One region of the Pragia fontium genome, then DNA from elsewhere that is predicted to be linked to it. Evidence: predicted binding sites of a transcription regulator. Region 1 holds the regulator's gene; each other region holds the start of a gene.
What was found. The regulator ArgR, encoded in region 1, controls arginine synthesis, uptake and breakdown. The targets are predictions, from matches to a motif close to ANTGAATAAAAATACANT.
Positions count from the first base shown of each region.

Region 2: the regulator ArgR is predicted to act here: its motif matches at 4,360-4,377, upstream of argC (N-acetyl-gamma-glutamyl-phosphate reductase).
Region 3: the regulator ArgR is predicted to act here: its motif matches at 4,388-4,405, upstream of argA (amino-acid N-acetyltransferase).
Region 4: the regulator ArgR is predicted to act here: its motif matches at 5,726-5,743, upstream of argF (ornithine carbamoyltransferase).

Region 1 covers NZ_LR134531.1:442,062-449,884, forward strand. The annotation lists gene mpl (UDP-N-acetylmuramate:L-alanyl-gamma-D-glutamyl-meso-diaminopimelate ligase) at 1-1,249, shown strand, start outside; gene argR (transcriptional regulator ArgR) at 1,359-1,829, opposite strand; gene mdh (malate dehydrogenase) at 2,126-3,064, shown strand; gene EL341_RS01880 (helix-turn-helix domain-containing protein) at 3,134-3,394, opposite strand; gene EL341_RS01885 (DNA-binding protein) at 4,003-4,380, shown strand; gene EL341_RS01890 (DNA-binding protein) at 4,410-4,784, shown strand; gene ispB (octaprenyl diphosphate synthase) at 4,843-5,814, opposite strand; gene rplU (50S ribosomal protein L21) at 6,086-6,397, shown strand; gene rpmA (50S ribosomal protein L27) at 6,417-6,674, shown strand; gene EL341_RS01910 (DMT family transporter) at 6,835-7,797, shown strand.
Region 2 covers NZ_LR134531.1:3,700,137-3,707,959, reverse strand. The annotation lists gene ppc (phosphoenolpyruvate carboxylase) at 281-2,917, opposite strand; gene argE (acetylornithine deacetylase) at 3,160-4,314, opposite strand; gene argC (N-acetyl-gamma-glutamyl-phosphate reductase) at 4,490-5,494, shown strand; gene argB (acetylglutamate kinase) at 5,507-6,280, shown strand; gene EL341_RS15980 (argininosuccinate synthase) at 6,369-7,586, shown strand; gene argH (argininosuccinate lyase) at 7,803-7,823, shown strand, end outside.
Region 3 covers NZ_LR134531.1:3,121,704-3,129,526, forward strand. The annotation lists gene mltA (murein transglycosylase A) at 1-20, opposite strand, end outside; tRNA gene EL341_RS13570 (tRNA-Met) at 227-303, shown strand; tRNA gene EL341_RS13575 (tRNA-Met) at 374-450, shown strand; tRNA gene EL341_RS13580 (tRNA-Met) at 521-597, shown strand; gene EL341_RS13585 (DHCW motif cupin fold protein) at 820-1,161, shown strand; gene EL341_RS13590 (purine/pyrimidine permease) at 1,424-2,728, shown strand; gene amiC (N-acetylmuramoyl-L-alanine amidase AmiC) at 2,889-4,130, opposite strand; gene argA (amino-acid N-acetyltransferase) at 4,435-5,763, shown strand; gene EL341_RS13605 (MFS transporter) at 5,850-7,157, opposite strand; gene uxuR (Uxu operon transcriptional regulator) at 7,732-7,823, shown strand, end outside.
Region 4 covers NZ_LR134531.1:803,073-810,895, reverse strand. The annotation lists gene rimI (ribosomal protein S18-alanine N-acetyltransferase) at 228-668, opposite strand; gene EL341_RS03260 (DNA polymerase III subunit psi) at 637-1,068, opposite strand; gene rsmC (16S rRNA (guanine(1207)-N(2))-methyltransferase RsmC) at 1,227-2,282, shown strand; gene EL341_RS03250 (Gfo/Idh/MocA family protein) at 2,422-3,417, shown strand; gene ridA (2-iminobutanoate/2-iminopropanoate deaminase) at 3,496-3,882, opposite strand; gene EL341_RS03240 (YhcH/YjgK/YiaL family protein) at 4,138-4,608, shown strand; gene argF (ornithine carbamoyltransferase) at 4,677-5,684, opposite strand; gene rraB (ribonuclease E inhibitor RraB) at 5,864-6,298, shown strand; gene EL341_RS03225 (aldo/keto reductase) at 6,324-7,172, shown strand; gene EL341_RS03220 (phosphatidylglycerophosphatase A family protein) at 7,255-7,734, shown strand; gene EL341_RS03215 (valine--tRNA ligase) at 7,816-7,823, opposite strand, start outside.

The DNA of each region.
Region 1 (7,823 bases):
CCTATTAGAACAACAAGGGATTGACCTGATTCAGGGCTATGAGCCATCACAGCTGAATCCACGTCCTGACTTAGTGATCATTGGTAATGCCATGGGGCGCGGTAATCCTTGTGTTGAAGCGGTGCTGGAAGATGGTATTCCTTATATTTCTGGTCCTCAGTGGCTGCATGACAATGTATTGCGCGATCGCTGGGTGATTGCCATTGCGGGTACGCATGGTAAAACGACGACCGCAGGCATGACGGCCTGGATCCTCGAACATTGTGGCTATAAGCCGGGCTTCGTGATTGGTGGCGTACCCGGTAATTTTGATGTGTCTGCTCGCTTAGGAGATAGCCCATTCTTTGTGATTGAGGCTGATGAATATGATAGTGCGTTCTTTGATAAGCGTTCTAAATTTGTCCATTACTGTCCTCGAACGCTGGTGTTGAATAATCTGGAATTTGATCATGCGGATATTTTTGAAGATCTGCGAGCGATTCAAAAGCAGTTCCATCATTTAGTGCGCTTAGTTCCGGGGCAGGGCAAGATTATTCTGCCGGAGAACGATCTGAATTTAAGACACGTTATCGGAATGGGATGCTGGAGCGAGCTTGAAATGAGCGGCGAAGGTCAACAATGGTCAACCAATAAGCTCACGCCGGATGCCAGCCATTATCAGGTGTTATTGAATGGTGAAGTGGTCGGTGAAGTGAACTGGTCACTGATCGGCGAGCATAACATGCATAACGGTTTGATGGCCGTTGCCGCTGCCCGTCACGTTGGTGTTCAACCACAGGATGCTTGCGGAGCATTGGATGAATTTATCAATGCTCGCCGTCGTCTGGAATTACGTGGTGAGGTGAATGGCGTCACTGTTTATGATGATTTTGCTCACCATCCGACGGCTATTTTAGCCACGTTAACCGCGCTGAGAAGTAAAGTTGGCGGCACCGCTCGCATTCTTGCGGTGTTGGAGCCTCGCTCGAACACCATGAAAATGGGTATTAGCAAAGATGAATTGGCTCCGGCATTTGGTCGCGCCGATGAAGTGTTTATCTTGCAGCCTGCCAACTTGCCATGGCAAGTTTCAGATATCACTGACGCCTGTATCCAACCGGCGCACTGGTCTGGAGATTTGGATGCGCTGGTGAATATGATTGTGAATAGCGCTCAGCCAGGTGACAACATTCTGGTGATGAGTAACGGTGGTTTCGGCGGTATTCACGAGAAATTACTGGCAGGGCTAAAGCAAAAACAGTTTCTGTGATAAAAGTCGCGGTAACACTTGCGACTGATTTAACGAGGCTTGTCAGCCGTTTCATTATGAAACGGCTTTGCTTCAAGGCCTTTGGCAGACTCAGGGCCTTTTCATCCGACTACAATTCTTGCTCGAACAGATCGAGAATGGCGTGATAAAGCTGCTCTACGCTGAAGCCTCTGGCCGGTGTGGTAAATATGGTATCGTCGCCCGCAATAGTGCCGAGAATGCCTTCAGATTTACCCATAGAGTCAAGCAGACGGGCTAATAATTGCGCTGCACCGGGACTGGTATGGATAACGACTAATGCATCGTTATAATCTACATCCAGAATCAGGTTTTTCAGTGGACTGGTTGCTGTCGGAACGCCTAATTCGGTTGGCAGGCAATATACCATCTCCATTTTGGCATTGCGGATACGCACAGCACCAAACTTAGTCAGCATTCGAGATATTTTTGATTGATTGATATTTTCAAAGCCTTCATCCTGCAGGGCTTGAACAATTTCTCCCTGAGAACTGAGTTTTTCTTCTTTTAACAGCGCTTTGAACGCCTTAACCAAATCATCTTGTTTTGTTGGATGTCGCATCTTGCACCGCTGATAGTTGGATAACAATATCCTTATTATGAATAAAAATTCGCTAGGACTCAAAATTCTTTATTTAACTTTGAATTTTGTGAACAAATTGTTTCAAATTTGTAGTTTGCACGACCAAAAAGTTTTTAATTACGGTTTTTATGACCAAAAAGTTTTTAATTGTTTATTCTTTGCAGCATATCTCAATCTTAAATTTAACAATTGGTGATTATAGTCACGATACTCTAAGCTTCAGGTGATTTTTTAATTACGCATCAAGAAAGGCATCAACAATAAAGGAGTAATGAATGAAGATTACAGTTCTAGGCGCAGCCGGTGGCATTGGTCAGGCTCTAGCCTTATTGCTGAAAACGCAATTGCCAGCAAATTCCGAACTCGCTCTCTATGATATTGCACCGGTTACTCCGGGGGTTGCGGTTGATTTAAGTCATATCCCTACCGCGGTTAAAGTAACGGGTTTCAGCGGTGAGGACGCCAAACCAGCACTGCAGGGAGCCGATATCGTTCTTATTTCTGCCGGGGTTGCTCGTAAACCAGGTATGGATCGTTCCGATTTATTTAATATCAATGCCGGGATTGTTCGTAATCTGATTGAGCAGGTTGCTGCAGTATGTCCAAAAGCCTGTATCGGTATTATTACCAATCCGGTCAATACCACGGTTGCTATCGCTGCTGAAGTGCTGAAAAAAGCGGGTGTATACGATAAGAATAAGCTCTTCGGGGTCACGACGCTGGATATTATTCGCTCCAATACTTTTGTGGCGGCTTTAAAAGGTAAGCAGCCTCAGGATATGAACGTTGCCGTTATTGGCGGACACTCAGGGGTAACCATTTTACCTTTGCTGTCGCAAATTCCAGGCGTGAGCTTTACCGAGAGTGAAATTGAATCATTAACCAAACGTATCCAAAATGCAGGTACTGAAGTTGTTGAAGCAAAAGCGGGTGGTGGATCTGCAACGCTTTCAATGGGACAGGCGGCTGCACGCTTTGGTTTATCGCTGGTACGCGCTCTACAGGGCGAAAAAGATGTTGTGGAATGCGCCTATGTTGAAGGTGATGGTAAATATGCCCGTTTCTTTGCTCAACCACTCTTGCTGGGTAAGAATGGTATTGAAGCCAGAAAAGATATTGGCAACTTGAGTGCATTTGAACAAAATGCGTTAGATTCTATGCTCGATGTACTGCATAAAGACATTGAACTGGGTGAGAAGTTTATTCAGGGTTAATTTCTTAATAACGCGTTAACTGACCGCTATCGGAGGCATTTCCGATAGCGGTTTTTATTGTGGGAAAGTCTATCTTTCTTTTCTTTGGCGGTTGGCTCGCAATTGATGAGTAATAGGGTCATAGTACCGACTGGGCCATATTTCAGAAGGGTGTTTTTCCAGTGCATCAGCGATTAACCATTCTCCTTTTGGCCATGGACGAACGAGCGCATTTGCTAAGGTAGATGAACTTAAACCTGACTGGCGCGACAGGGCTGCCAAGGTTGTACCTCGTTTACGCAGGGCGGCAATAATATCAGCGGAATGCCAATTTTCTTTCCTTGGAATCATTAACGATCTCCTATTGGTGTCGATGGGTCAGAAGGCAATTTATGAATAGAAATTTGCAAAATATTTTTATTTGATAAAGTCATTTTCTGTTTTTTTGTAAACTTTATATCAACAAATTTCCAAATAAATTTCAAATGATTTATTTCTATTGATGGCAATGAATGTTTTTATTGATTTGATTTGATTTGAAAGGTTTTTATTTATATTGCTTTTTACTTTTTAATTTCTTTTTATTTGATATTCCATTTTTTATTTCAATAAAAGATAGGTTCTTTTTATATAAAATCGGCTTGTTTTTTGTATCCAAAGTATTGCCTTTCAGGTGGATATATTGCTATTTATAGCCATATACATGGCGATTCTCCTTAATATCCCAACGCATAAGATGCATGTATACAATCACTTACCCTGTCTTTTCAGACAGGGTAAGTGATTTAGTTAGGTATTTTTTTATTCAATCAACTAACATAAACTGGTTACTGAACATATTTACTTTATTCATTATAAACTGGGTATGCGACTCTGATTGAAATATCTAATCTGTTTTTTAAGAAACACTTTGAGTGGCGGAAACCGGCAGGAATCGTGAGCGAAAGGGATGGTGTTTTATGAAAAAAGAATGGTTTTCAACAAATGAATTAACGGGAATTGCCGGATTGCCTTCAACCATTCAGGGAATCAATCAAAAAGCACGACGAGAGCAGTGGAAAAGTCGTAAGCGCACAGGCGTTCAGGGAAAGGCGCTTGAATATCATATCGATAGCATTCCGGACAAAGTTAGGTTGGTATTGCGCACCCATGAAGAAGGGGCGAAATATAGCGCCATGGTGAACGATCCTTTTTCTATCTGGGTTACTGCATATAATCAATTAACGCCGGGAGAGCGTGAGCGCATTGTTTCCCTCATTGTCCGCCATGGTATTTCAGGGCTAATGGAAAAAGTCGATATGCTTGCCAAATCGCCTGAGCCTGCAGATGTTTGCTAAATGTCCGCACGCTTATAACGGATAGGCTTATGAAAAAAGAATGGTTTGCAACAAAAGAGTTAGTGGGCGTTGCTGGGCTACCGACAACCGTTCAGGGTATCAGTCAAAGAGCTAAACGTGAAAGCTGGCAATACCGTAAACGCGTTGGTGTCCAAGGCAAAGCGGTGGAATACCATATCGAGAGTATTCCTGAAAAGGTGCAGTTAGCTTTACGGCTACAGGAAGAGGGCGCTAAGTATAGTGCTCAGGTTAATGAACCCCTAACTATCTGGATGAGTGCTTATAATCAATTGACTCAGAAAGAGCGTGAACAGCTGATTTCCTTGCTACTGAGGCATGGTGTGGCTGGGTTAATGGCCAAAGTAAACGGGTCGTCAGACGATAGTGAAGAGAGTAGCGACTGAAAAGTCGTTTTGATCGGCCTACAAAAACGGGCCAATAGTTGGCCCGATTTGGTATGACCTAGGTATTGCGGTGTACTGAAAGACGCGCTAATGATTCTAGCGCCGTCCTATAAGGCGTGTCAGGCAAACAAGATAAGGCAGAGATGGCCTTGCCTGCTTCTTCTTCCGCCCGCTGCTGGGTATAAACCAGAGAACCACACTGATTCATGGTATCTAACACGCTTTCCAACAGATGGCGTCCATTACCTTGCTCAATAGCCTGACGAATTTGCGCAGAACGTTCTGGCGTTCCATTGTGCATGGCATGCAGCAGTGGCAATGTCGGTTTACCTTCGTTTAAGTCATCGCCTAAATTTTTACCTAATTTGGCTCCGTCCGCGCTGTAATCCAACAAATCATCAATAAGCTGGAAGGCGGTACCAATATAGCGGCCATAGTCCTGCAACGCTTTCTCTTGTTCAGGCGTCGCATCGGCCAGTATGGCAGACGTTTGGGCGGCGGCTTCAAAAAGGCGGGCAGTTTTGCTGTAGATGACCTGCATGTAGTTTTCTTCAGTGATATCCGGATCGTTACAGTTCATTAACTGCATAACCTCTCCCTCAGCAATCACATTGGTTGCTGAAGACATCAACTTCAGAATCTCAAGGGATCCCAGACTGGTCATCATTTGGAAAGATCGGGTATAGATAAAATCACCGACCAGTACGCTGGCAGCATTGCCAAATGTCGCGTTGGCGGTGGCTTTTCCTCTGCGCAGATCGGACTCATCCACAACGTCATCATGTAATAGGGTTGCGGTATGAATAAATTCGATCAGCGCTGCGGAGGTAATATGCCCCTCGCCCTGATAATTCAGCGCTCGGGCAGCAAGTACCGCAATCATGGGGCGTATACGTTTACCTCCACCACTAATAATGTAGTGTCCTAACTGATTGATAAGCACTACATCGGAATCTAACTGGGCCAGTATTGCGGCGTTAACCGCAGCCATGTCCTTTTCTGCTAACTGCGTGATTTTTTCAATGTTCATAGCGTCAATTATAATATTATCATTTTGATATTGGGAGCCATCCTCTAGCGCAGTAAAATGAACGCTGGGGCCGGATGATTGTACTTGAAAATGAGCATAGATGAACGCCATAAAATGTGCTTAATTATTTTCTTCTCATTCTTATCATATTCTGAGCTTGTCAACGGTAAGATTTTTGCGTAGAATTCGCGCCCTATTATGAATATTTTATAGCGCACTCTAATACACATTAAATTGGCTGGAAGTGAGTGTGCGGAAATGCGGAGTTAATATGTACGCGGTTTTCCAAAGTGGTGGTAAACAACACCGAGTAAGCGAAGGTCAAACTGTTCGCTTGGAAAAGCTGGACATCGCAACTGGTGAGACTATTGAGTTTGATCAGGTGATGATGGTTGCTAATGGTGATGACGTTAAAATCGGCGTTCCATTTGTAGACGGCAGCAAAATCAAAGCAGAAGTTGTGGCGCACGGTCGTGGCGATAAAGTTAAAATCGTTAAGTTCCGTCGTCGTAAACATTACCGTAAGCAGCAGGGCCACCGTCAGTGGTTTACTGATGTTAAAATCACTGGTATCAGCGCTTAAGGTATAGGAGAGCGGATAAATGGCACATAAAAAGGCTGGCGGTTCCACACGAAATGGCCGCGATTCTGAGAGTAAACGTCTGGGCGTAAAACGTTTTGGCGGTGAATCAATTCTGGCTGGCAACATTCTGGTTCGTCAACGTGGAACTAAATTCCATGCGGGCACCAACGTAGGTTGCGGTCGCGATCACACTCTGTTTGCTTTAGTTGACGGTAAAGTCAAATTTGAAGTAAAAGGTCCGAAAAATCGTAAATTTATTAGCATCGTAGCTGAATAATTTTTCGAGCCTCAATAGATGTTAAGGCCCCGCAATGATCATTGCGGGGCTTTTTGTTTTCAAAGTATGCTACTTTATTGGCTGATATTGGACTTACTGACGCGAATGATGATGGTGAAAGTGAGTTATTATTAAGCTGTTTCGGAGCCGCTGGGAATAAATGTCGCAAGTTAAGCAAAGTATGGCATTAGGCGTTACGTTTGCCCTGATAACCGCCGTGTTGTGGGGGGCAGTACCTATTGCTATGAAACAGCTGCTTCCGGTTATGACGCCTTATACTTTGGTGTGGTACCGTTTTAGTATCTCAGCGATTGGGCTAGGCATTGTTTTGGCTCTTCAGGGAAAGCTACCACGGTTAACGCTGTTCAGGCGTCCTCGCTGGTTTCTGATATTGATTATTGCAGCACTTGGATTAGCAGCGAACTTTGTTCTTTTCAGTTCGGCATTACAGTATTTGTCGCCGACGGCTTCTCAGGTTATTGGGCAACTTTCCCCAATGGGCATGTTGTTTGCCAGTGTGATTATTCTTAAAGAAAGCATGCGTATTACCCAAATTATTGGCGCAGTTATGCTGATATTGGGGTTGGTATTCTTCTTTAATACTAATCTGGTCGAGATTTTCACTCGCTTGACTGATTATACTTTAGGCGTGCTGTTGGGGGTTTGTGCTTCTTTAGTATGGGTATGCTACGGGGTGGCGCAAAAAGTGTTACAGCGTAGATTATCAGCCTCTCAGATTTTATTTTTACTCTATGTATTAAGTACAATCTTCGTCACGCCAATGGCTACCCCCGGTGAAATATTTAAACTGAATACCTGGCAGTTGGCTTGCCTGGCATTCTGTGGCTTAAATACCTTGGTGGCATACGGTGCCTTAGGCGAGGCAATGGCGCGTTGGCAGGTGGCTCAGGTCAGCGCGTTGATTACTTTAACGCCACTATTTACTTTATTATTTTCTGACTTATTAGCATTGATATGGCCGGATGTATTCTCCATGACAGTGCTGAATATACTTGGATATAGCGGCGCATTTATCGTAGTGATTGGCGCCATGTTTTCCGCAGCGGGACATAGATTATTTCCCCGGCGGGCAGAGAAAACACCCGGCTTACCCCTTAAATAACATTTTATCAATATCCCTGACGCAAT
Region 2 (7,823 bases), 780 kb from region 1:
GAGTGTAGATAAAGTCATTTAATTTGATTTCAGTGAATGTTTCGTCCGTAAAAAGAAGGTTGGAATATTTACTTCCTCTCACGGACGAGAGGGGATGTTTTTGAGTTCAACGGGCGTCAGGCCTACGCTTCTTAGGGGCGCTTCGGCAGCTAAAGCTGCTACGACCCCAACAGAACCCTCTCCTTCCGTTTACGTTTGGTTATTTAGGGTTTGTTATCAATAAAAATGCCGCATATTGCGGCATTTTTTGATTAACAGGGATGGAGCTACCTTGCAAAAACTAACCGGTATTCCTCATTCCCGCAGCTATCCCGGCAATCGTTACCATCAACGCTTGTTCAACTCGCGGATCTGCGGTCTCTTGTTGGCGAGAGCGGTGCAGCAGCTCAGCCTGAAGAACGTTTAACGGGTCGGTGTAGACATTACGCAGAGCGATAGATTCGGCAATCCATGGGGATTTCTCCATTGGTAGCTGGTCATTCGCCAGTTGCAGTACCACTTTAATGTCTTCTGCTAGCTGAGCGCGTAGCTTCTGGCCCAGATGCCACAGTTGTTGCTCTACCAGACGCTGGTCATAATACTCCGCCAGCCACAGGTCAGCTTTGGCGTACACCATCTCCAGCATATTGATGCGGGTATTGAAGAACGGCCAATCACGGCACATTTCAGCCAGTTCTTGTTGCTTACCGTTATCAATAGCGTGTTTCAGGGCCGCACCTGCGCCAAGCCATGCGGGTAACATCAGGCGATTTTGCGTCCAGGCGAAGATCCATGGGATCGCTCGCAGGCTTTCTACGCCGCCGTTTGGTTTACGTTTGGCTGGGCGTGAACCGAGCGGTAGTTTGCTGAGCTCAAGCTCTGGCGTTGCTGAACGGAAATAAGGCACAAAGTCTGGCGATTCCCGCACGATGTCACGATACTCTTTGCAGGAGAAGGCTGACAGGTCATCCATGATATCGCGCCATTCCTGTTTTGGATTCGGCGGTGGCAGTAAATTGGCTTCCAGAATTGCACTGGCATAGCTTGCCAGGCTGGCAAGCGTCACTTCTGGCAGACCGAATTTAAAGCGGATCATTTCACCCTGTTCGGTAACGCGTAATCCACCTTTCAGTGAGCCCGGAGGCTGAGAAAGTAACGCATCGTGAGCCGGAGCCCCTCCGCGACCAATGGTACCGCCGCGACCGTGGAACAACGTTAGATCTACACCCGCCTGTTCACAGGTTTTGATTAACGCTTCCTGAGCATAATATTGCGCCCATGAGGCGGCTAATACACCAGCATCTTTCGATGAGTCGGAATAGCCGATCATAATCATCTGCTTACCGCCGATAAAGTTGCGGTACCAGTCAATATTCAGCAGTTGGGTCATCACATCGTTGGCGTTATTCAGGTCTTCCAACGTTTCAAACAGCGGGCAGACCGGTAGTGCGAAATGACAGCCGGCTTCTTTCAATAATAAATGAACGGCCAGCACATCAGACGGTGTACGCGCCATGGAGATAACATAGGCGGCAATCGACCCTTGAGGTGCTTTGGCAATCACTTTACAGGTATCCAGAATTTCCTGAGTATCGGCGCTAGGTTGCCAGTCCCGTGGGAACAATGGTCTTCTGGACTGTAGCTCTTTTACCAGAAATGCCTGTTTCTCTTTTTCGGACCACTCGTCGTAGTTACCGATTTCCAGATATTGGGTTAACTCGGCTAAGGCATCGCTATGGCGAGTACTTTCCTGACGAATATCAATGCGTACCAGTGGCAGGCCGAAGCAACCGATGCGACGTAGCGTATCCAGTAACTGACCATTGGCAATAATGCTCATACCGCAGGCCTGAAGTGATTGATAGCAGGCATACAACGGGTCCCACAACTGACTATTATCAATCAGGATATCTTCTGGACAGGTAACGCGTTCGCCGTTCAGACGGGCGCCGAGATAAGCATGTGTGCTGATCAGTTGAGCGCGTAGCTTTTTCATCAGCTCACGATAAGGTTCCAGCACTTCATCGCCACCGGCCATGGCGCGTAATTCTGGAGTACAGTCAGACATTGAAAGTTCTGATACCAGTACCTGAATATCTTTCAGGAACAATTCAGCGGCTTTCCAGCGACCGTAGATCATCACGTGTTCGGTAATTTTAGCGGTAACGTTAGGGTTGCCGTCACGATCGCCGCCCATCCAAGAAGTAAAGCGCACAGGAACCGCATCGACCGGTAGCTTATAGTCCAACGCGTCAGCCAACTGATCGTTAAACTCTCGCATAAAGGCAGGTACACCTTCCCACAGGCTGTTTTCTACGACAGCAAATCCCCATTTGGCTTCATCAACTGGCGTTGGGCGATTTTTACGAATTTCATCGGTATGCCAGGACTGAGCAACCAACTGGCGCAGACGGCGCATAATCTTGTCGTGCTCATAATCGGCCAAATCGTTGTGATCCAACTGGCTGAGACAGTTATTCACTTCAACCAGCTTATGAATCATGGTGCGACGGGCAATTTCCGTCGGGTGTGCGGTGAGTACTAGCTCAATGGATAGTTGAGCAACCGCTTCACGCACCGCATCATCGGTAATGTGTTTCTCTCTCAGGCGCTGAAAAAGATTGGCGAATACCGCTGGGTTATTCGCTGCTTCACCACGAGATGAAATGCCGTGGTATTGCTCTGCGGTATTGGCAAAGTTAAGGAACTGATTAAATGCTCTGGCTACCGGCAATAATTGATCGTTGGAGAGATTTTGTAAGGTAGAGAGCAGAGCCTGACGGTTAGCTTCGTTACCTGCCCGGGATGATTTGGATAATTTGCGAATGGTCTCGACCTGTTCGAGGATATTTTCCCCTAACGCATCTTTGATTGTATCGCCGAGAAGCGTGCCAAGCATGCTGACATTACTTCGCATTGCTGAATATTGTTCGTTCATATGTCCCCTGCCTGGTTAGTTAAGCGTGATGCTGTGTTGTTTTCGATCGTTATTTTTATGCGTACCAAATTTAGAGTTGTATCACACTAATTAAGTATTGCCACAACTTTGTTGAATCCTTTAAGCAATTCTTATAAACCCGCGATTTCAACAACAAATTCTACTTTCAGAATTTAATAGTGGTGTTTACCGCCCTAACAATTAATACCTGTTTTGGGCGGCGATGGATGGTTCAGCGGTGGTTATCCAACGGCACAAAAATGATGAATAACTTGCGTTAAAAGTTGACGGGTTGGCTGGATAAACGAAGTTGCCAGAAATTCATCCGGCTGATGAGCTTGGTCAATAGAACCCGGCCCTAATACCAGCGTTGGACACATCTGCTGTAAAAATGGGGCTTCGGTACAATAGTTGACGACTTCAGCCTGAGCGCCAACCAGTTTTTCCACCACTTTGACCAATGAGTTATCTGCGGCACATTCATAGCCAGGAATCGGCGTATGCAGGTGCTCAATGGCCACTCGACCCGGCCAGCGTGAGCTAAGTGGTTCCAGTGCACCATGTACTAATTCATCCAGATCGTTGAGGGTTAGCCCGGGTAACGGTCGAATATCCATATGTAATTCACAGCAGGCGCAAATCCGATTCGGTGCATCCCCACCGTGAATGTGACCGAAGTTCATCGTTGGATAAGGAATGGCAAAAGCGTCATGGTGATAACGCTGTTTCAGCGAATCTCTAAGTCCCATCAGGTGACCGATAGCATCATGCATCAGTTCAATGGCGTTAACTCCTCGGGACGGATCGCTGGAGTGGCCCGACTGACCAGTAATGCGGATAGCGTCGGCAATATGTCCTTTATGGGCGCGAACCGGCTGAAGAGAGGTTGGCTCACCAATAATGGCACAATCGGGTTTTAGTTGGCTGGTGGCGGAGAAATAGCGAGCGCCGGCCATTGAGGTTTCTTCGTCAGCGGTTGCCAGAATATAGAGTGGTTTAGTCAGTTTGCTTTTATCAATATCTCTTAATGCATCAAGAATAAAGGCAAAGAAGCCCTTCATATCGGCGGTGCCTAATCCATAAAGCTTATTGTCGTGTTCTGTCAGGGTAAAAGGGTCGCGAGTCCATCGGCCATCATCAAAGGGCACGGTATCGGTGTGGCCAGTGAGAAGTAATCCACCGGGGCCTTCACCCAGAGAGGCCAGCAGATTAAATTTATTTCTCGTTTCAGGAACGGGCTGGACTTCAACCTTAAACCCCAGCGTGCTGAACCATTCCGCCAGTAGATTAATCAGGGATTCATTGCTTTGATCCAGTGCAGCATCCGTAGCACTGATACTGGGGATAGCGATAAGTTTACTGTATAGCTCAATAAAAGGCGGTAGGGTTTTATTCACAATTCGGCACCTGCTTAGTGATTAATTCAATATAAATTCATTTATTTTGCATAAAAATACAATAAAGGATTGTGTAAGGGAACAGAATTTCGTACCTTAAGCAATATTCATCCACCTTACCGTAGCGTGCTGCCGTTTCCAAACTCTGTACGCATTTAAATACAGGTCTATTTGTATGCTTGAAACACTGATTGTTGGCGCAAGTGGTTATACCGGAGCAGAATTGGCTGTATATCTGCGGCGTCACCCTGAAATTAATATTGCCGGTCTGATGGTGTCGGCACAAAGCGCCGATGCAGGAAAGACTTTTTCAGATTTGCATCCGCAGCTTAAAGGTTTGGTTGATTTACCCCTTCAGCCGTTAACCGACGTTGCTGAGGCGGCTAAAGGTATTGATGTGGTTTTTCTCGCCACGGCTCATGAAGTGAGCCACGATCTGGCACCGAAATTTTTGGCCGCAGGCTGTGTGGTGTTTGACCTGTCCGGCGCTTTCCGTGTCGATGATGCTGATTTTTATACCAAATACTATGGCTTTAGCCATCAGCATCGGGATCTGTTAAAGCAGGCAGTGTATGGCTTGGCTGAGTGGCAAAGTGAAAATATTAAACAGGCTCAGTTGGTTGCGGTAGCCGGTTGCTATCCGACAGCATCGCAGCTGGCCCTTAAACCACTGGTTGAGGCTGGTTTTTTAGATCAGCAACAGTGGCCGGTGATTAATGCAGTGAGCGGCGTGAGCGGTGCCGGGCGTAAAGCCAGTATGACAACCAGTTTTTGCGAAGTGAGCCTACAGCCTTATGGTGTATTCACCCACCGCCATCAACCAGAGATTGTCGCACATCTTGGTATACCGGTGATTTTTACACCACATTTAGGCAACTTCCCGCGCGGTATTTTGGCGACGATTACTTGCCGTTTAAAACCGGGCGTGACTGAAGCCGATATTAAAACTGCATTTTTCAACGCTTATCACAATAAACCGTTGGTTCGGGTCTATGAAAAAGGGCTTCCGGCGCTAAAATCGGTTATTGGACAACCATTCTGTGATATTGGCTTTGCCGTTGATGGACAGCACATTATCGTGGTGGCCGCTGAAGATAATTTATTGAAAGGCGCGGCAGCTCAGGCCGTTCAGTGTATGAATATACGCTTTGGCTTCCATGAAACCCAATCCTTGCTCTAGGGAGAAGAAAGGATGAATCCATTAATTATTAAACTTGGTGGTGCTCTGTTAGACAGTGATGAAGCCATGGAACGCCTGTTTGTTGCGCTTGCTGGTTATAAGCAAAAGCATCAGCGTGACCTGATTATTGTTCATGGCGGTGGCTGTTTGGTGGATGAGCTAATGAAAAAGCTGGCGCTGCCGGTAGTTCGCCGCAATGGACTACGGGTCACACCGCAAGATCAGATTGGCACCATCACCGGCGCTTTGGCCGGTACGGCGAACAAAACCCTGATGGCGGCAGCTAAAAAATACCAGATTGATGCGATTGGCCTGTGTTTGGCCGATGGTGATATGGTCGCCGTCAAACAACTGTCTGATGAGTTAGGCCACGTGGGCGAAGCTAAAGCGGGCAGTAAAAAACTGATTGAAACCCTATTAGCAGGCGGCTATTTGCCGATTGTTAGCTCCATTGGCATTACACCAGAAGGTGTGCTGATGAACGTGAATGCCGATCAGGCTGCGACAGCATTAGCCGCAACGCTGGGAGCGGATTTGGTTCTGCTTTCTGACGTTAGCGGTATTTTGGACGGTAAAGGTCAGCGTATCGCTGAAATGAGTGCCGAAAAGGCCGAAAAGCTGATAGAGCAAGGCATTATTACCGATGGCATGATCGTGAAAGTTAATGCGGCTCTGGATGCCGCCCGCACTTTAGGGCGCCCGGTTGATATTGCCAGTTGGCGTAATGCCGACCAATTACCCGCATTGTTTAATGGGATGCCCGTTGGGACACGCATATTAGCGTAGCGGGCCATCGATTGATTAAATGTGCGGATATTTTTTCTCAACAACTATTCAGTAACTGAATTAAGACTTAGCAATCAAGGAAATCGTGATGAATAACAACGGTATTAAGAAAATTGTATTAGCCTACTCCGGCGGCCTGGATACATCAGCCATTATTCCATGGCTAAAAGAGAACTACGGCGACTGTGAAGTGGTGGCTTTTGTTGCCGATATTGGACAGGAACGTTCTGACCTTGAAGGCGTAGAACAAAAAGCGCTGAGCTCTGGCGCATCTTCGTGCTATGTGGTCGATTTGCGTGAAGAGTTTATTCGTGACTATGTTTATCCGGTACTGCAAACCGGCGCTTTGTATGAAGGCAGCTATTTACTGGGTACTTCCATGGCGCGTCCAATCATTGCTAAGGCTCAAGTTGAGTTGGCGTTGAAATTGGGTGCGGATGCGGTGTGTCATGGTGCGACGGGTAAAGGTAACGATCAGGTGCGTTTTGAAACTACTTATGCGGCTTTGGCTCCGCACCTGAAAGTAGTGGCACCATGGCGTGAGTGGAACTTACGTTCCCGGGAAGCCCTACTGGATTATCTGAAAGAGCGCAATATTCCGACTACGGCCTCGCTGGAAAAAATCTACAGTCGTGATGAAAACGCATGGCATATCTCCACCGAAGGTGGCGTACTGGAAACTCCGTGGAACGCTTCTAACCAAGATTGTTGGGTATGGACCGTATCGCCGGAAGACGCACCAGATCAGCCTGAACTGGTTACGGTTAAGGTAGAAAAGGGCAAAGTCACTGCGGTGAACGGCAAAGCCATGAGTCCGTTCCAATGTTTGGAAGCCCTGAATGAACTGGGTGCCAAACATGGCGTAGGCCGTATTGATATTGTTGAGAACCGTCTGGTAGGGATTAAATCCCGTGGCTGTTATGAAACGCCGGGGGGCACCATTATGGTAACGGCGCTGCGTGGCGTTGAGCAGCTGGTGCTCGATCGTGACAGCTTCAAGTGGCGTGAGCAACTGGGGCTGGAAATGTCCTATGTGGTTTATGATGGTCGTTGGTTCGCTCCGTTACGTAAATCCATTCAGGCTGCGGCAGAGTCGCTGGCTGAAGATGTTAACGGTGAGGTGGTGGTGAAACTGTATAAAGGACAGGCCACGGCGATCCAGAAGCAATCATCTAATAGCCTGTATTCCGAAGAGTTTGCTACATTCGGGGAAGATGAAGTTTACGATCACAGTCATGCAGGTGGCTTTATCCGTCTGTTCTCACTTTCAGGTCGGATTCGTGCGCTGAATGAACTGAAGAAGTGATAAACCGTTTAACGTTTTGAGTTCAAGGCGTTATTCTTGCTAACAGAGCATGAGGGGCGATGAGGATATTGCCCCTTATTTTATTAAGCGCAATGTATTTTACCCGATAACATCATTATTTTGTTTTTCGCGGTAGAGTCCAGAAACCAGTTAATATCATTCGTTGTTATCAATCCAGGGTGGTTGTTATTGCCCTGATTTTCAGGAGTAAAGGGTATGGCATTGTGGGGTGGCAGG
Region 3 (7,823 bases), 1.4 Mb from region 1:
TTAGCCCAACGTCCTTTCATTTCATCACTCACTTTTTTAACCGCTGTTTTATCGCTGCCAAACAATAGCAAAGCCTCCAGTATAAAGAAAAGGCCGGATAAAAAAAGTTACGTTTTAAAACGGCGAAAAGTTACACAACAGTGAACAATAAACGTAGTTTTTTGTTACTTCAAAGAAAAAACACTTGCAACCTGTGCCACAGAGAGTATTATGCGCCTCCTACAGTCGCGGGGTGGAGCAGCCCGGTAGCTCGTCGGGCTCATAACCCGAAGGTCGTCAGTTCAAATCTGGCCCCCGCAACCAATTTAATACCCGTGCCACGGTATTAAGACAAAAATATTTGTCATGTAGAACAGCAGTAAGTCTTATCGGACGCGGGGTGGAGCAGCCCGGTAGCTCGTCGGGCTCATAACCCGAAGGTCGTCAGTTCAAATCTGGCCCCCGCAACCAATTAATACCCCTTGCTACGGTATTAAGGCAGAAAACACCCTGTCATTCAAATAGCTATAAGTTTTTCGGACGCGGGGTGGAGCAGCCCGGTAGCTCGTCGGGCTCATAACCCGAAGGTCGTCAGTTCAAATCTGGCCCCCGCAACCAAAAAACTTCCTTTCTTGCACTAATACCCGTTTCCTGATAATCATAATTCCTAAGTATTGTTTCGTTTAGCAACTGACTGACAACCTGTTCAATCAGCCTATGCTAAAAAATCGACACTGCTAAACCCATACCGAAAAACAATACTGACCACTGCCGTCAGGGAAAATATCCCTGCTATGCTTAATTACAACGCATTGAAATTAAGATTATTCAGGTAACTCTATGAAAATGACACCTTTTCCCTTTAGCCTCACCGACTGGCAAGATGTAGAAAAAACCGAACATAGCGGTGAAACCGGCATGGCCTACTGGCAAACTCGATTTTTTGGCGACCCGCAAAATCCTATCCGGGTGCGGATGGTTGAATATACTGCGGGTTATCTTGCCGATCACTGGTGTAAAAAGGGCCATGTCTTATTTTGTATCGAGGGCGAGTTGGAAACCACGCTGGAAGATGGCCGTATATTTGTCCTCAAACCCGGTATGAGCTATCAGGTTGGTGATAATGCAGAAGAGCACCAATCCTATACTGAGACAGGCGCACGTCTGTTTATTGTTGATTAGCGTTTAATCCTGTCAATCCTGATAAAGGCTGATTCAGCAATCTATGGTTGAATCAGCTTTTGCCTATCTGGCCTAAACACTACCGCTGAATAAAAAATCAATATCGTTTCTCAGTTAATGATATCTCCAGCAGTGTCCCTCATGGTAATACTCACTACTCATTCCCCTTTAAACTGCCCATATCGATGCTCAGACATACCGCGATTAAACAACATGTCAGCTTATTTGCTTTATAATGCGGAACCAGTCTCAGGAGATCACTATGAAATTTATTTTAGCATCGCTGCAATGGATGCTTTATATACTGATGGGCAGCGTTGTTATCCCAGTATCCATTGCCAGTACATTTGGCTTAACGCCCGATGCCATCATTGAATTTGTCTCACGCACGCTATTTATTTTAGGTGTCGCGGGTATATTACAAGCGCTATTTGGGCATAAATTGCCGATCATAGAAGGGCCAGCAGGGATTTGGTGGGGCGTTTTCGCCCTTTATGCCGGTATTGGTTCCGTCTTGTTTGGCTCACATAATGAAACCCTGCGCGTTATGGAATTCAGCTTTATTTTAAGCGGCTGTATTTTTATACTGCTTTCTCTTTTAGGCGTAGTGAATAAAATCGCCAAACTATTTACCCCGACGGTGATGGGCGTTTACCTGATTCTTTTGGTAGTCCAGCTCTCCGGTACCTTCTTAAAAGGCATGATGGGTATTAGTAAAGAGTCCACCGCCATTAATCCAACGATAACCTTACTCTCTATCGCCACCGTTGCTATTGCCTATATCTGTATCAAAATCAAACAAATTAGCACTTACGCGACGCTGGTTTCCATCATTAGCGGCTGGATTCTGTTTTACCTGTTTGGTTATGCCAACCCGATTACACCGGTAACCAGCGCCATTAAGCTACCGGCGATCTTCCCCTTTGGCACTCCTCGCCTTGAGCATGGCATGATAGTTAACGTATTCCTGCTGACAATTCTGTTACTCACTAACTTAATGGCCAGTGTTAAAGTCGTGCAAACGGTTTTCCAGAAGTTTGAACTGCCGGTTGAAGACCGCTTAAATAAAACCAGCATTGTTTCCGGTATTATTCACCTGCTTTCAGGCACCTTCGGTGCTATTGGCCCAGTGCCGATTTCCGGTTCCGCTGCTTTTATCGCGCAAACGCGTTTTACTCAGTTGCTGCCTTTTATCTGCGGAAACTTACTCATAATATTAATCAGCCTATCCCCTATCGTTACTTCATTCTTCGCGGCCTTACCACCCGCGGTAGGCTATGCTGCGCTTATCCCGTCCTTTGGCTTAGGTATCATTATGATTGCACTGACGCAGTTTGATAGCGTAGAAGATAAAGGCATACGTAACCATAGTGTCGCGGCTGGATGGTTTGTGGGTATTAGCGCCATGTTTTTACCCGCCACCGCCTTTGCTGGTTTATCACCTTTAGTCACTTCACTACTGAGTAATGGGCTGATTTTAGGTACCCTAGTGGCCGTCACGCTGGAAAGGTTAATGTTGTATCGTCAAAAACAACAGTTAAGCAGCCAAGGCAGAAAAAGTCGCTGATATACCGTAAATTGATCGTTAAACGCCATCCCAGCCGACTTGTCAGAACAAGTAAACTGGGATGTTTTCTAGATAGAACAGGGAAACCCGCTTCATTTAAATGATTTGCGCCTAATAACGTTAAACGCGCCAATAATGGCTACGGGGTGACACTCGTTAGCTAAAACTTGATGGTCGAGAAATACGCTTTGATCCCGGCAAAAACGGATTCAGCTATTTGCTGCTGGAACCTTGCCGTTCTCAACTTACGCTCTTCTTCCAGATTAGAAATAAAGGCGGTTTCAATCAAAATAGAGGGGATATCTGGCGCTTTTAACACTGCGAATCCCGCTTGCTCAACCTTATTCTTATGTAATTTATTCACCCGCCCCATACGACCGAGCACTTCTTTACCAAATTTAAGGCTGCTGCTAATCGTCGCGGTTTGTACTAAATCAAAAATTGTATGGTCAAGATAGCGATCGCCGCTCTTACTGACGCCGCCAATTTTATCCGCTTCGTTCTGGGTTTGGGCTAAAAACTGTGCTGCGCTACTGGTCGCCTTTTTAGTCGACAGCGCAAAAATAGATGAACCATGAGCTGATCGATTGCTGAACGCATCCGCATGAATAGAAATAAACAGATCGGCGCGCTGTTTGCGCGCCTTAGCAACTCGTACCTTTAACGGAATAAATACGTCTTCATTACGCGTCATATAGGCTTTCATACCGGGTTCTTTCTGGATTAAGGTGCGCAACCGACGAGCAATTTGCAGCACAATATCTTTTTCCCGAGTTCCCCTTTTACCAATCGCCCCAGGATCTTCCCCACCATGACCAGGATCCAACATAATCACCAGTGGACGATCGCGGCCAACTTTGCCGGTTTGGGGTACATCTGCCCGCTGATCCTGCTCCAGCGCGCCCTGATTATACTCTTTTAACAACGCCAACAGCGGATCGTCTGGCTCAGAAGAACCGCCGTTAGCCGGATACAGATCGACCACCAGACGGTTTTTGAATTCCGCAATCGGTTTCAGAGTGAATAGGTTCGGATTAATATTCTGCTTAAGCTCTAACACTAAACGCACAGTATTCTTATCAAACTGCCCGATGCGCGCCAGCTTCAAATAAGGGTCACTGTTTTGCACCTGACCAGCAATGCTCTTTAACACACTGTTTAAATGAACATTTTCAATATCGATAACAATTCGATTGGGATTAGTTAAAGCAAACTGTTTATATTTCAAAGGGGCACTGGATTCCAGCGTTACCCGAGTATAGGTCGAAGAGGGCCACACACGCACCGCAATAACACTTGTTAATGACGCCGCCATGCCAACACCACTCACGCTCAATAACCAGGTTGCAGCAGCACCCTGTAATAAACGACGGCGTAAGTAATTAGGTTTAGAGCTAGACATGATTCTCCGACATAAAACGAACTACAAAATATAAACAAAATAAAGCTGGCGTAAAACTCTACCGAAGAGAGACCGTTCTGTCACGCTTAACCTGTATATTATCTGCTTTTTTGCCTAGATCTGAGGCGAAAAAATCAGAAAACTGACATTTCCCCCCCAAATTAGCGACAAACGCTCAAAACAATCCAGAGCATTATGATCATCAACCAATAAAAAACCGAGTTTGTTTAAATATTCTGCTTGCCAGATGACACTAAATAGAATAAAAATACAAAAAATACGAATTTTTATGCAACGAGGTTTTATCATGAAGGAACGTACTACTGAGCTGGTGGAAGGCATCCGCCATTCAGTTCCTTATATTAATGCTCATCGGGGCAAAACGTTTGTCATCATGCTGGGTGGTGAAGCCATCGAGCATGAAAACTTTGGTAATATCATCAGTGATATCGGCCTGCTGCACAGTCTGGGCATTCAGCTCGTGGTGGTTTATGGTGCCAGACCACAAATTGATGCCAATCTGGCATTGCATAACAAGCCGCCGATCTACCATAAACATACTCGCGTTACCGATGCGGAATCGCTGGAGTTGGTAAAACAAGCCGCCGGTCTGCTTCAGTTGGATATTACCGCTCGCCTGTCCATGAGCCTGAATAATACGCCACTGCAAGGGGCGCATATTAATGTGGTCAGCGGCAACTTTGTGATTTCGCAACCGCTGGGTATCGATGACGGCATTGATTACTGTCATAGCGGTCGCATTCGGCGCATCGATGAAGACGCCATCCATCATCAGTTAAACAGCGGTGCCATTGTTTTGTTGGGGCCCGTTGCGGTTTCGGTCACTGGTGAAAGCTTTAATTTAACCTCAGAAGAACTCGCCACACAGTTAGCGATTAAACTTAAGGCTGAGAAAATTATCGGTTTCTGTTCCTCTCAGGGAGTCGAAGACGAAAAGGGCAAGATCCTGCCTGAGCTATTCCCTAACGACGCGCAAAAATACCTAGAGTATTATGAGGCCAGTGGCGACTATAACTCCGGTACCGTGCGCTTTCTGCGCGGTGCGGTCAAAGCTTGCCGCAGCGGTGTTCGCCGTTGTCATCTCATTAGCTATCAAGACAGTGGCGCATTACTACAGGAGCTGTTCTCCCGCGATGGTATTGGCACCCAGATAGTCATGGAAAGTGCCGAGCAGGTTCGCCGAGCCACCATTCATGACATTGGCGGTATTCTGGAGCTCATTCGCCCGCTGGAACAACAAGGAATTTTAGTGCGCCGTTCCCGTGAACAATTGGAAATGGAAATTGATAAATTCACTATTATCGAACGCGATAATATGACCATTGCCTGCGCAGCCCTCTACCCCTTTACCGAAGAGAGAATTGGTGAAATGGCCTGCGTCGCCGTCCATCCGGAGTATCGCAGTTCACTGCGCGGTGAAATTCTGCTGGAGAAAATCAGTACTCAAGCCCGTCTGATGGGACTAGAGAAACTGTTTGTATTAACCACCCACAGTATTCATTGGTTTCAGGAACGCGGCTTTATGCCCGCGGATATTGATGATCTGCCGCTGAAAAAGCAGGCAATGTATAACTATCAGCGCCGTTCAAAAATTCTGGTCTCACAAGTTTAATCAGAATACGCCGCACACACTGAAGCCGTAGCCAACATTAGTTGGCTACGGCTTCAGAACAAATCCAGCAAACGCTTATTTTTCTATTATGAGTTGGCTAAAGCCGCCTCTCCGGTTGTGCTATTTTTAGCATCTTTCGCCGGATCCTTAATTAAGGTCCAGAGAACAATCGCACCAATAATATCAAACAGACTCAACGCGATGAAAAACGGGCCGTAACCAATAACCGTCACTAATGCCCCCATAAATAGGTTAAAGGTCAATTGCCCTAACCATGCAGCAGAACCAGCCAGTCCGGCGACGGTCGCCACTTCATTCTTCTTGAATAAGTCAGCCGACATCGTAATTACTACGGTAGACAGCGTTTGGTGGGCAAACCCGCCCAGGCTCATTAACGCGATCGCGATATACGGATTCGACACCATGCTGACAAAACCAATGGAAATCATCAAAACCGCACCGATGGTAAAGCTAGCTCGGCGAGCATTGATGGTGGTCATCTTCAGTTTTTCCATGAAGAACTTGGCAAGAAAACCGCCGGCAACGCAACCAAAGTCGGCCGCCAGAAACGGTAACCAGGCAAACATTGCGATCTCTTTCAATGGTAAATGCATCACGTTGATCAGATATAATGGCATCCAGAAACTTAATGTTCCCCAAGCCGGATCCGCCAGAAAACGAGCGATCGCTAATCCCCAAAAGTTACGCTGTTTGATAATCTCTTTTACCGAAGGCTTTTTATTATCATCCTGTAGATAACTTTCCTGCCCATCTTCAATATAGCGCAGCTCTTTTTGGGTAATCCACGGATGTTTATTCGGCGAGTTATAAATAAGGAACCAGGTAATAGCGAACAAGATACCGATACCGCCGGTGATGATAAACGCCATCTCGGTGCCAAGCCCTTGGTCTGCAAACGTCAGCATCGCCCACACAACCAGAGGTGGTGCTAACATTGCACCAATCGAGGTACCGATATTAAATAAACCGCCGGCAATACCGCGTTCTTTAGTTGGGAACCACTCAGCACTGGCTTTGATACCGGCCGGAATCGCAGAGGCCTCAGTCAGCCCCATTAAACCACGCAGAAACGCCAGACTGACCCAGCCACCGGCCAAAGCATGGGCCATATTAATCAGCGACCATAGCAGTGCAAAAATGAAGAAACCTATTTTTAGACCAATAACATCCAGCAAATAACCGACAATCGGTTGAGCAACGGTATAACAAAGTTGGAATGCACTCACGACCCAAGAATATTGTTGTTCATTAAAGTTTAATTCTTGCATCATTGCCGGAGCGGCAACGCTCAATGAGCTACGTGAAAGATAGTTTACAATTGTGCCCATACAAACCAGGCCAATAATCCACCATCTTAATCTTGTCATTTTCATGAAAAAGCCTCTGTTCATCACTATACCTATCGCTTAAGCCTAATTGCTTAGAACAAGAAGTATCGGAAACATCATCAAATAGGTTGACCAAAAAAAATAAATGGCCTTCCAATGGTTATCTGCGCTCAATGGTCTTGGTGATGTAATTCATTAATAAATGCCCCATTGCGCCAAGTTGACATGGTGAATGAGTAAAATCAGGAAAAAATTGATCGCGATCACGCAAATCAATTAGGTAAACCAAAGGCATGATCAATCTGTGATCTGGTTAACCAATTTACAAGTATGGTTGACAGTTCATAAGGATTGGTTGGGTTAAAATGCACAATGAAAGCGAATACTGTGTCGCTTTATCAAGTAAACGGGTTATAACCGCGATCAGCCAGACCAAATAGCTTGGTCTTCGGCACTAAATTAGAATAATCAGCCAATTTCCTGTCTTAGTCTGAAGAGGACATTTTATGCCCGTGGCTGTTTTCAGATATAGTTGGCTGACCAGTTATGTTATAATTTGGCATAATAGTTATGTTTTTCGGTTTTATACCAGTCAATCGATGAGAACTGACACACCATCATGAAACAACAATCTTCTCAACAACGGCCCTATCAAGAAGTTGGACTGATGCTACGTCGCATGATTGCTCAGAAGCAGTATGCGATTGGTAA
Region 4 (7,823 bases), 360 kb from region 1:
GGGGTCGTAGCTGGCTTGCCAGCCGGAGCGCCCCTAAGAAGCCTAGGCCTGACGCCCGTTGAACTCAAAAACATTCCTCCTCGTCCGTGAAGAAAAGCTAATATTCTGACGTTCTTTTTACGGACGAAATGTTCACTGAATCCGATTCGGAAATATTTGTCTGTGGTATCAAACACCGATGGATTTAATGTCATCGGCGTTTTTTATTATCTATTTACAACTAACCACTACAACGTTAAAGCCATCACAATAGCATCTTCCCTGCCGTTCACTGCTGGATAATACCCTTTCCTCACGGTGACTTCGTTAAAATCAAATGAACGATACAGTTCAATAGCGGCGTGATTTGAAGCCCTGACTTCCAGCCACAGCGTCATCACATTACGCTCCAGCAATTGATCAATTAAAGCCTGCAATAATTCTCGCCCTATCCCTCTACGCTGATAATCAGGGTGTACCGCAATATTAAACAGGGTGGCTTCATCCAATACCACCTGAGTAATAGCAAAAGCGGCAATAGCCTGATCAACACACAATTTGAGGTTAAGGTAACGTTCCCCTTGATTACTCAACAGCGTTTTTTCCGTCCAGGGAAAAGCATGACTAGCCAGTTCAATTTGATAAACCGAGGTTAAATCACTCGGAGTGAGGGAAGAAATAGTATTCATCACGACATATCTGTTGCCATAGGATGCGCTTCGCATCAGGATCATTGGCCAATTCAGCCAAGGAAGGACTGGTCAATAAAGGTAATTCAGCTAACGCGGTTGGTAATGACGGCGGTTCATTCAACCCGATCAGCCACAAAACACAGCGTATATTTTCTGGAATCATCATCGCCTGCTCAGGCATCAGAGCATAAACCTGCTCCGACGTTAGCTGCATGGCGCGTAAAATATCCAACATCAACGGCGATGATAACGCGGGAAGTTGTTCGGACAATAAAACCAGCTTGATGGTGTCAGGTATCACAATAGCCACTTCACCATGAAGCGCCGTTGGACGCCGCAGTTGATACTGCTTGATGCCCATTTGTTCCAGTTGCCAGTCACGTCGTGATGTTGCCATGGTTCTCCGCTGTTACTCTTTACCTTTGCCGCCAGGATGAAATTACACGGTTAAGCCGCGCTATGCTAGCAAACCCATCGAACTTCCGCCAATAAAGCTCTATAATTCTGGCCGAATACTATCTGAGGCAGCGGCTTGTTGCTTCACAGGAGAATAATATGTCCGTTTTATGCCCCGCTAGTGAAGTAATACTACGGCACACTGATGAATTTACTCAACGCCGGGTGCTGTTTGCCGGTGATTTACAAGACAACCTCGCCTGTCAGCTTGAGGCGCAGGATATCCGGGTTCACTGTACCCAATATCACCATTGGCGCCAGCTTAGCCGAACTTTAGGTGACAAAGCGCAGTTTAATCTACTGCCACAACCAGAACTCACCGCTGGCTGTGATACCTTGATTTTTTACTGGCCCAAAAGCAAGCAGGAAGCTCAATTCCAGCTTCAGTCACTGCTCAGCCTCCTCCCCGTCGGCACCGAGCTGTTTATTGTTGGTGAAAACCGCAGTGGAGTTCGTAGCGCAGAAACCTTACTGGCGGAGTTCGGCGCGATTGCTAAAATTGACAGCGCACGCCGTTGTAGCCTCTACCATTTCCGCTCTGAACGTCAGGCTCAGTTCGATCTGACCAAGTGGTGGGATGAATATACGCTGGATGATTTACCGATTAAAACCCTGCCCGGCGTATTCAGCCGTGATGGCCTGGATGTCGGCAGCCAACTGCTGCTTTCAGTCCTGGATAATGTCAAAGGTAAAGTTCTGGATGTTGGCTGTGGTGCCGGTGTGCTATCGATGATACTGGCTAAAAGCGTTGATGGACTGGAGCTGACATTAAGTGACGTCAGCGCTGCGGCTCTTGAATCAAGTAAAGCCACGCTGGCTGCCAATGATTTATCAGGCAAAGTCATCGCCAGCGATGTGTTCTCTGATATTGAAGGCCGCTTTGATTTCATTATTTCCAACCCTCCGTTTCACGATGGATTGCAAACCAACTTGAGTGCCGCTGAATCGCTGATCCGTGGGGCAACCAAACATCTGCAATTGGGCGGTCGCCTGTGCATTGTTGCCAACGCATTCCTGCCTTATCCGGATATTCTGGATGCCACTTTCGGCAGCCATGAAGTGTTGGCTCAAACCGGACGTTTCAAGGTTTACCAATCAGTAATGGCGCGTCCATCCAGCCCAGCGAAAGATAAAAAAGCCAAAGGTAGACGCTAAAAGTCAGCGAGTAAACTAGGTGTTCCCAGACCTGCACTACCATGCAGGTCTGTTACCAATAATGCTATCCAACTGAATCTGCAACAATAGCTGTGCTAGTCTATAAGATATCCTTCTTTTCCTTTCGAGGAACTGTCCTATGATTCGATTCGCCGTTATTGGTACCAACTGGATTACTCAACAGTTTATTGATGCTGCCCATGCCACAGGAAAGCTAAAACTCACCGCCGTATACTCCCGATCATTAAACACCGCTCATGACTTTGGCAAACCCAATCAGGCCGAGCTGTTTTTTGACGATCTACAGGCGCTGGCCAACTGCAATCAAATCGATGCAGTGTACATTGCCAGTCCAAACTCCCTGCACTATTCACAAGCTCTGTTGATGCTACAGCACAACAAGCACGTTATTTGTGAAAAACCGATGACCTCCCATATTCAGGAGATGGAAAGTCTGATTGCCTGCGCCCTGAAACATCAGGTGGTTTTATTTGAGGCATTTAAGACCGCCTATTTGCCCAATTTTTCAATACTAAAACAAACGCTCCCGCAGCTCGGTAAAGTACGTAAGGTCTTTATTGATTATTGCCAGTATTCATCACGCTACCAGCGCTACTTGGACGGAGAAAATCCGAATACCTTCAATCCGGCCTTCTCTAATGGCTCAATTATGGATATTGGTTATTACTGTCTGGCCAGCGCTATTGCGCTATTTGGTGAACCGATGAGTCTGGACGCCAGCGCCACGCTGTTAAAATCCGGCGTAGATGGGCATGGTAGCGTTTGGATGAGCTACAACGGTTTTGATGCGGTATTGTTCCACTCAAAAATCAGTGATTCTTATATTCCCAGCGAAATTCAGGGAGAAGAAGGAACCTTGGTGATAGATAAGATTTCGCAGTGTCGAAACATCATCTTCACCCCACGCGGCGGACAACCGCAGGAGATATCACAGCCACAGCATGAAAATACCATGTACTATGAAGCGGATGTGTTTGCTGAATTAGTGCGTAACCAAGAAATCTATCATGCCGGTCTGACCCTTTCTCGCAGTACATCCCGTTTGTTAACCAACATACGTGCACTGACTGGGGTAAAATTTCCGGCAGATACATCGGTCGCGAATAAATACTAAAGACGATAAGTGCGGGGAACTGACAGTAAGATTCCAAATCTGAACCCTGGAATCTTACTTATAGTAGAAAGAAAACGATTACCGACGAACCGCAATCGCTTCGATTTCTATTTTGACATCTTTCGGTAAGCGAGCAACTTCAACACATGAACGAGCCGGGAATGGCGCTTTATGTTCAGTAAAGAAAGCTTCGTAAGTTGCATTAACCGTACCAAAGTCATTCAAATCTTTAACGAATACCGTGGTTTTCACAATATCTGACACTTTCAGGCCAGCAGCTTCAACAATGGCTTTTACGTTTTCTAAAGATTGACGCGCCTGAGCGGCAACATCATCAGCAACATCACCTGTTTTAGGATCAACCGGAATCTGACCGGAAGTAATAACCATACTGCCCAGATCAACGCCCTGTACGTATGGGCCAATGGCTGCTGGTGCGTTATCTGTATGAATAATATGGGACATGGATTCTCCTGATTTTTACCTGTTATTTTTCAATGTTGTTTTTAAGTATTTCGAATCAATCACGCCGCTTATTATAAGGCGCTTACGCTAAGATGCACCATAAAATGACAAACAACGTCAATCCAATGAGATCCATGCAGCTGTATATCAAGCTAACGTGACCAATGTCGCGATGTACATGATAAAACTCGATGTATTTATTGAACCGCCATTATAGAATATGAAACAGCTTTTCATTTTCATAAAGGAGTCCCTATGATTACCGGAAACATTCACCACCTGGAGTTGGTTCCTTACCTGCCCGCCAAACTAAAAGACGCCATCGAATATATTAAGAAAAATATTCATCCTGACACGCCGTTAGGCAAACATGATATTGATGGCAATAACGTTTTCGTTCTGATTTTCAATGACAGCACTGAAGCGGCTGAAAACCGCCGAGCGGAATATCATCAACGCTATCTGGATATTCAAATCGTTCTGCAAGGCGAAGAAAGCATGGGATTTAGCAACCTACCGGCTGGCAAACCCACCGATAACTGGCTGGCGGATAAAGACATTGCTTTCTTACCCGCTGGAGAAAGTGAACAAGAAAAACAGATCATTTTAAAAGAGGGTGACTTTGTGGTGTTCTATCCCAATGAAGTTCATAAGCCATTATGTGCCGTGGGCAAACCAGCGCTGGTACGCAAAGCCGTCATCAAAATGCTGGTGAGTGCGCTGTAAAACACCCACCTTAACGTCGCCCCACGCTCTTTGTCCATCGTAACGGATAAAGCAATGGGGCCTACTTGTTAAGACTTAGCCAGCGAAGCAACCATCACAGCCTTAATGGTATGCATGCGATTTTCTGCCTGATCGAATACGATGCTGTGCTCTGATTCAAACACCTCATCAGTCACTTCCATGCCACCGTGCAATCCATACTGCTCAGCCATTTGTTTACCCATGGTGGTTTTATCGTCATGAAACGCCGGTAAACAGTGTAAAAACTTCACTTGCGGATTATGGGTCAGTTCAATCATCTGTTGATTCACCTGATAGGCTTTCAGCAACGCAATACGCTCTTGCCACACCTCTTTAGGCTCCCCCATCGACACCCAAACATCGGTATATAAATAGTCAACTTGCTCAACGCCTTGGGCGATATCTTCCGTCAAGGTCAGTTTCGCACCGGTGGTATCAGCAATCTTTTGGCACTCAGCCACCAAAGAAGCTTCCGGCCAGCAGGCTTTAGGGGCCACTAAACGTAAATCTATACCCATCAGGGCGGCACCTTCCAATAACGAGTTGCCCATATTGTTACGGGCATCCCCCAAATAGGCCAGCTTCATATCCGACAGTGCCTTATTCGGTAAATGTTCCTGCATGGTTAATAAATCAGCCAAAATCTGGGTTGGGTGAAACTCATTGGTCAGCCCATTCCATACCGGCACCCCGGAATATTGTGCCAATGTCTCGACAATTTGCTGACCAAAACCACGGTATTGAATGGCATCGTACATGCGCCCCAACACTCTGGCGCTATCTTTAATCGATTCTTTATGCCCGATCTGACTGCCGCTCGGGCCAAGATAAGTTACTCTCGCTCCCTGATCGAAAGCCGCTACCTCAAACGCACAGCGCGTACGGGTCGAATCCTTTTCAAAAATCAGTGCAATATTCTTACCAACTAGCTTTTGCTTCTCAGCTCCATTTTTCTTATCTTTTTTTAATTTGGATGATAGTGAAAGTAATGCACAGATCTCATTTGGACTAAAATCAAGTAACCGCAGCAAATGACGCTGATAAAATTGGGACATAACGCAGTCTCCCTAAACTCGAGTGGTGTTTGATAAACAAATTTGAATTAAAAATCAATTTATATGAATTAATATTCACAATCAACCCAACAGTGAAGAAAACTTTGCCTTTCCTGTGGAGCTACCGGTTGCACTGTGTGAGAATAACGCTAACTAACTATCATAGGTGAGAAAATATTATGTCTAATGACGAACTGAATGCCTTGTTGGAAGAGCAACGCGAAGAAACTCGACTGATTATTGAAGAGCTGCTGGAAGACGGGAGCGATCCTGATGCGTTGTATGCAATTGAGCATCACTTTTCAGCAGAAGATTTCTCAGCGCTGGAAAAAGCAGCAATAGAAGCGTTCAGAATGGGTTATGAAGTCACCGACCCGGAAGAGCTGGAAGTCGAAGACAGTTTAATCGTTCTGTGTTGTGATGTAATCAGTGAGGTTTCACTGAATGCGGAGATCATCGATAAGCAGGTCGAGCAGCTGATTAAGCTGGCAGACCGCTTCGACATTAACTACGACGGTTGGGGTACCTACTATGAAGACCCTAACGGCAGCGATGATGATGAAGACGATGATGAACATCCGATTGATGAAGAAGATAACGGAACTCGCCATTAGTTTTTATTAACGGGAGGTTGATTGCATGGCCAGACAACATATGCGTTATATCGCTTTACCCAGCGGGGATGACACCCCAGTTTTCGGGCAAGGCACCTGGTTTATGGGGGAGCGCAGCTCCGATATTCAACGCGAAATACAAACTCTACAGCACGGTATCGATCGCGGCCTGACGCTAATTGATACCGCCGAAATGTATGCTGACGGAGGAGCGGAAAAAGTGGTTGGTGCGGCCATTAAAGGTCGCCGCGATGACGTGTTTCTGGTCAGTAAAGTGCTTCCCGGTAATGCCAGTGCCACCGGCACTATCGCCGCCTGTGAAGCCAGTTTAAAACGTCTGGGCACTGACTATATCGACCTCTATTTGCTGCACTGGCGCGGTCATATTCCTTTGGAAGAAACCGCCAATGCCATGGAAGACTTAGTGGAGCAGGGGAAAATTGGTCAATGGGGCGTTAGCAACTTTGATGTTGATGACCTGAATGAGTTAATGACCGTGGCAGAAAATGAGCAGGTTGCCGTTAATCAGGTTCTGTACAACCTGTCGCGCCGCGGCATTGAATATGACCTGCTACCGTGGTGCCGCAGCAACAGTATGCCAATCATGGCCTACTCCCCCATAGAACAGGCCCGTTTGCTGGAACATCCGGCATTAACGGAAGTGGCAAAGCGTCATCAAGCTACCGCTGCCCAAATTGCACTGGCTTGGGTACTGCGCGACCATAACATCATTACCATTCCCAAAGCCTCAACCATTGAACATATGGTTGAGAACATTGGTAGCTTAAGCATTGAGCTGCAACATGAAGACTATGTGACGCTCGATACCGCTTTTCCACCACCAAGCCGAAAAAAACCGCTGGAAATGCTCTGAGTTATTCCCCGGTTAACTAAAACAGATGCGGCCCAAATCAAACGGGCCGCCACCAATCAATAAAACTGCTGAATTGCCTATAATGATTAAACCCGAACTACATCGTCTGTCACTCACTAACCCGCTGCATTGGATTGCCACGGGCTTCGGCTCAGGCCTTTCACCCAAGGCTCCGGGTACTGTCGGTTCACTGGCGGCAATCCCGTTGTTTTACCTGCTACAGCTACTCTCGATGCCAGCCTATCTGGCGTTTCTGGTTTTCGCTTTCGTGATTGGCGTTTGGGCCTGTCAGGTCGCCGGTAATGCTATCGGCGTTGAAGATCATGGCGCTCTGGTCTGGGACGAGTTTGTCGGTATGTGGATCGCCTGTATCGCCCTGCCTCAAGGTTTATGGTGGATGGTCGCCGCTTTTGTTGCCTTCCGCTTCTTCGATATCCTTAAGCCCGGCCCTATCGGTTGGCTGGATAAACACTGCTCCGGCGGTTTTGGCGTGATGATGGATGATGTGGCTGCGGGACTAGCCGCACTGGGCGTAGTTCAATTGGCTTATTGGGTTATTTAGTTTTATTAACCCAAGCACTTAATCGATTAGAAATAAGAAGGCCGCCTAACGGCGGCCTTCTCAACTTAAGTAAAACCAAAACTACAATG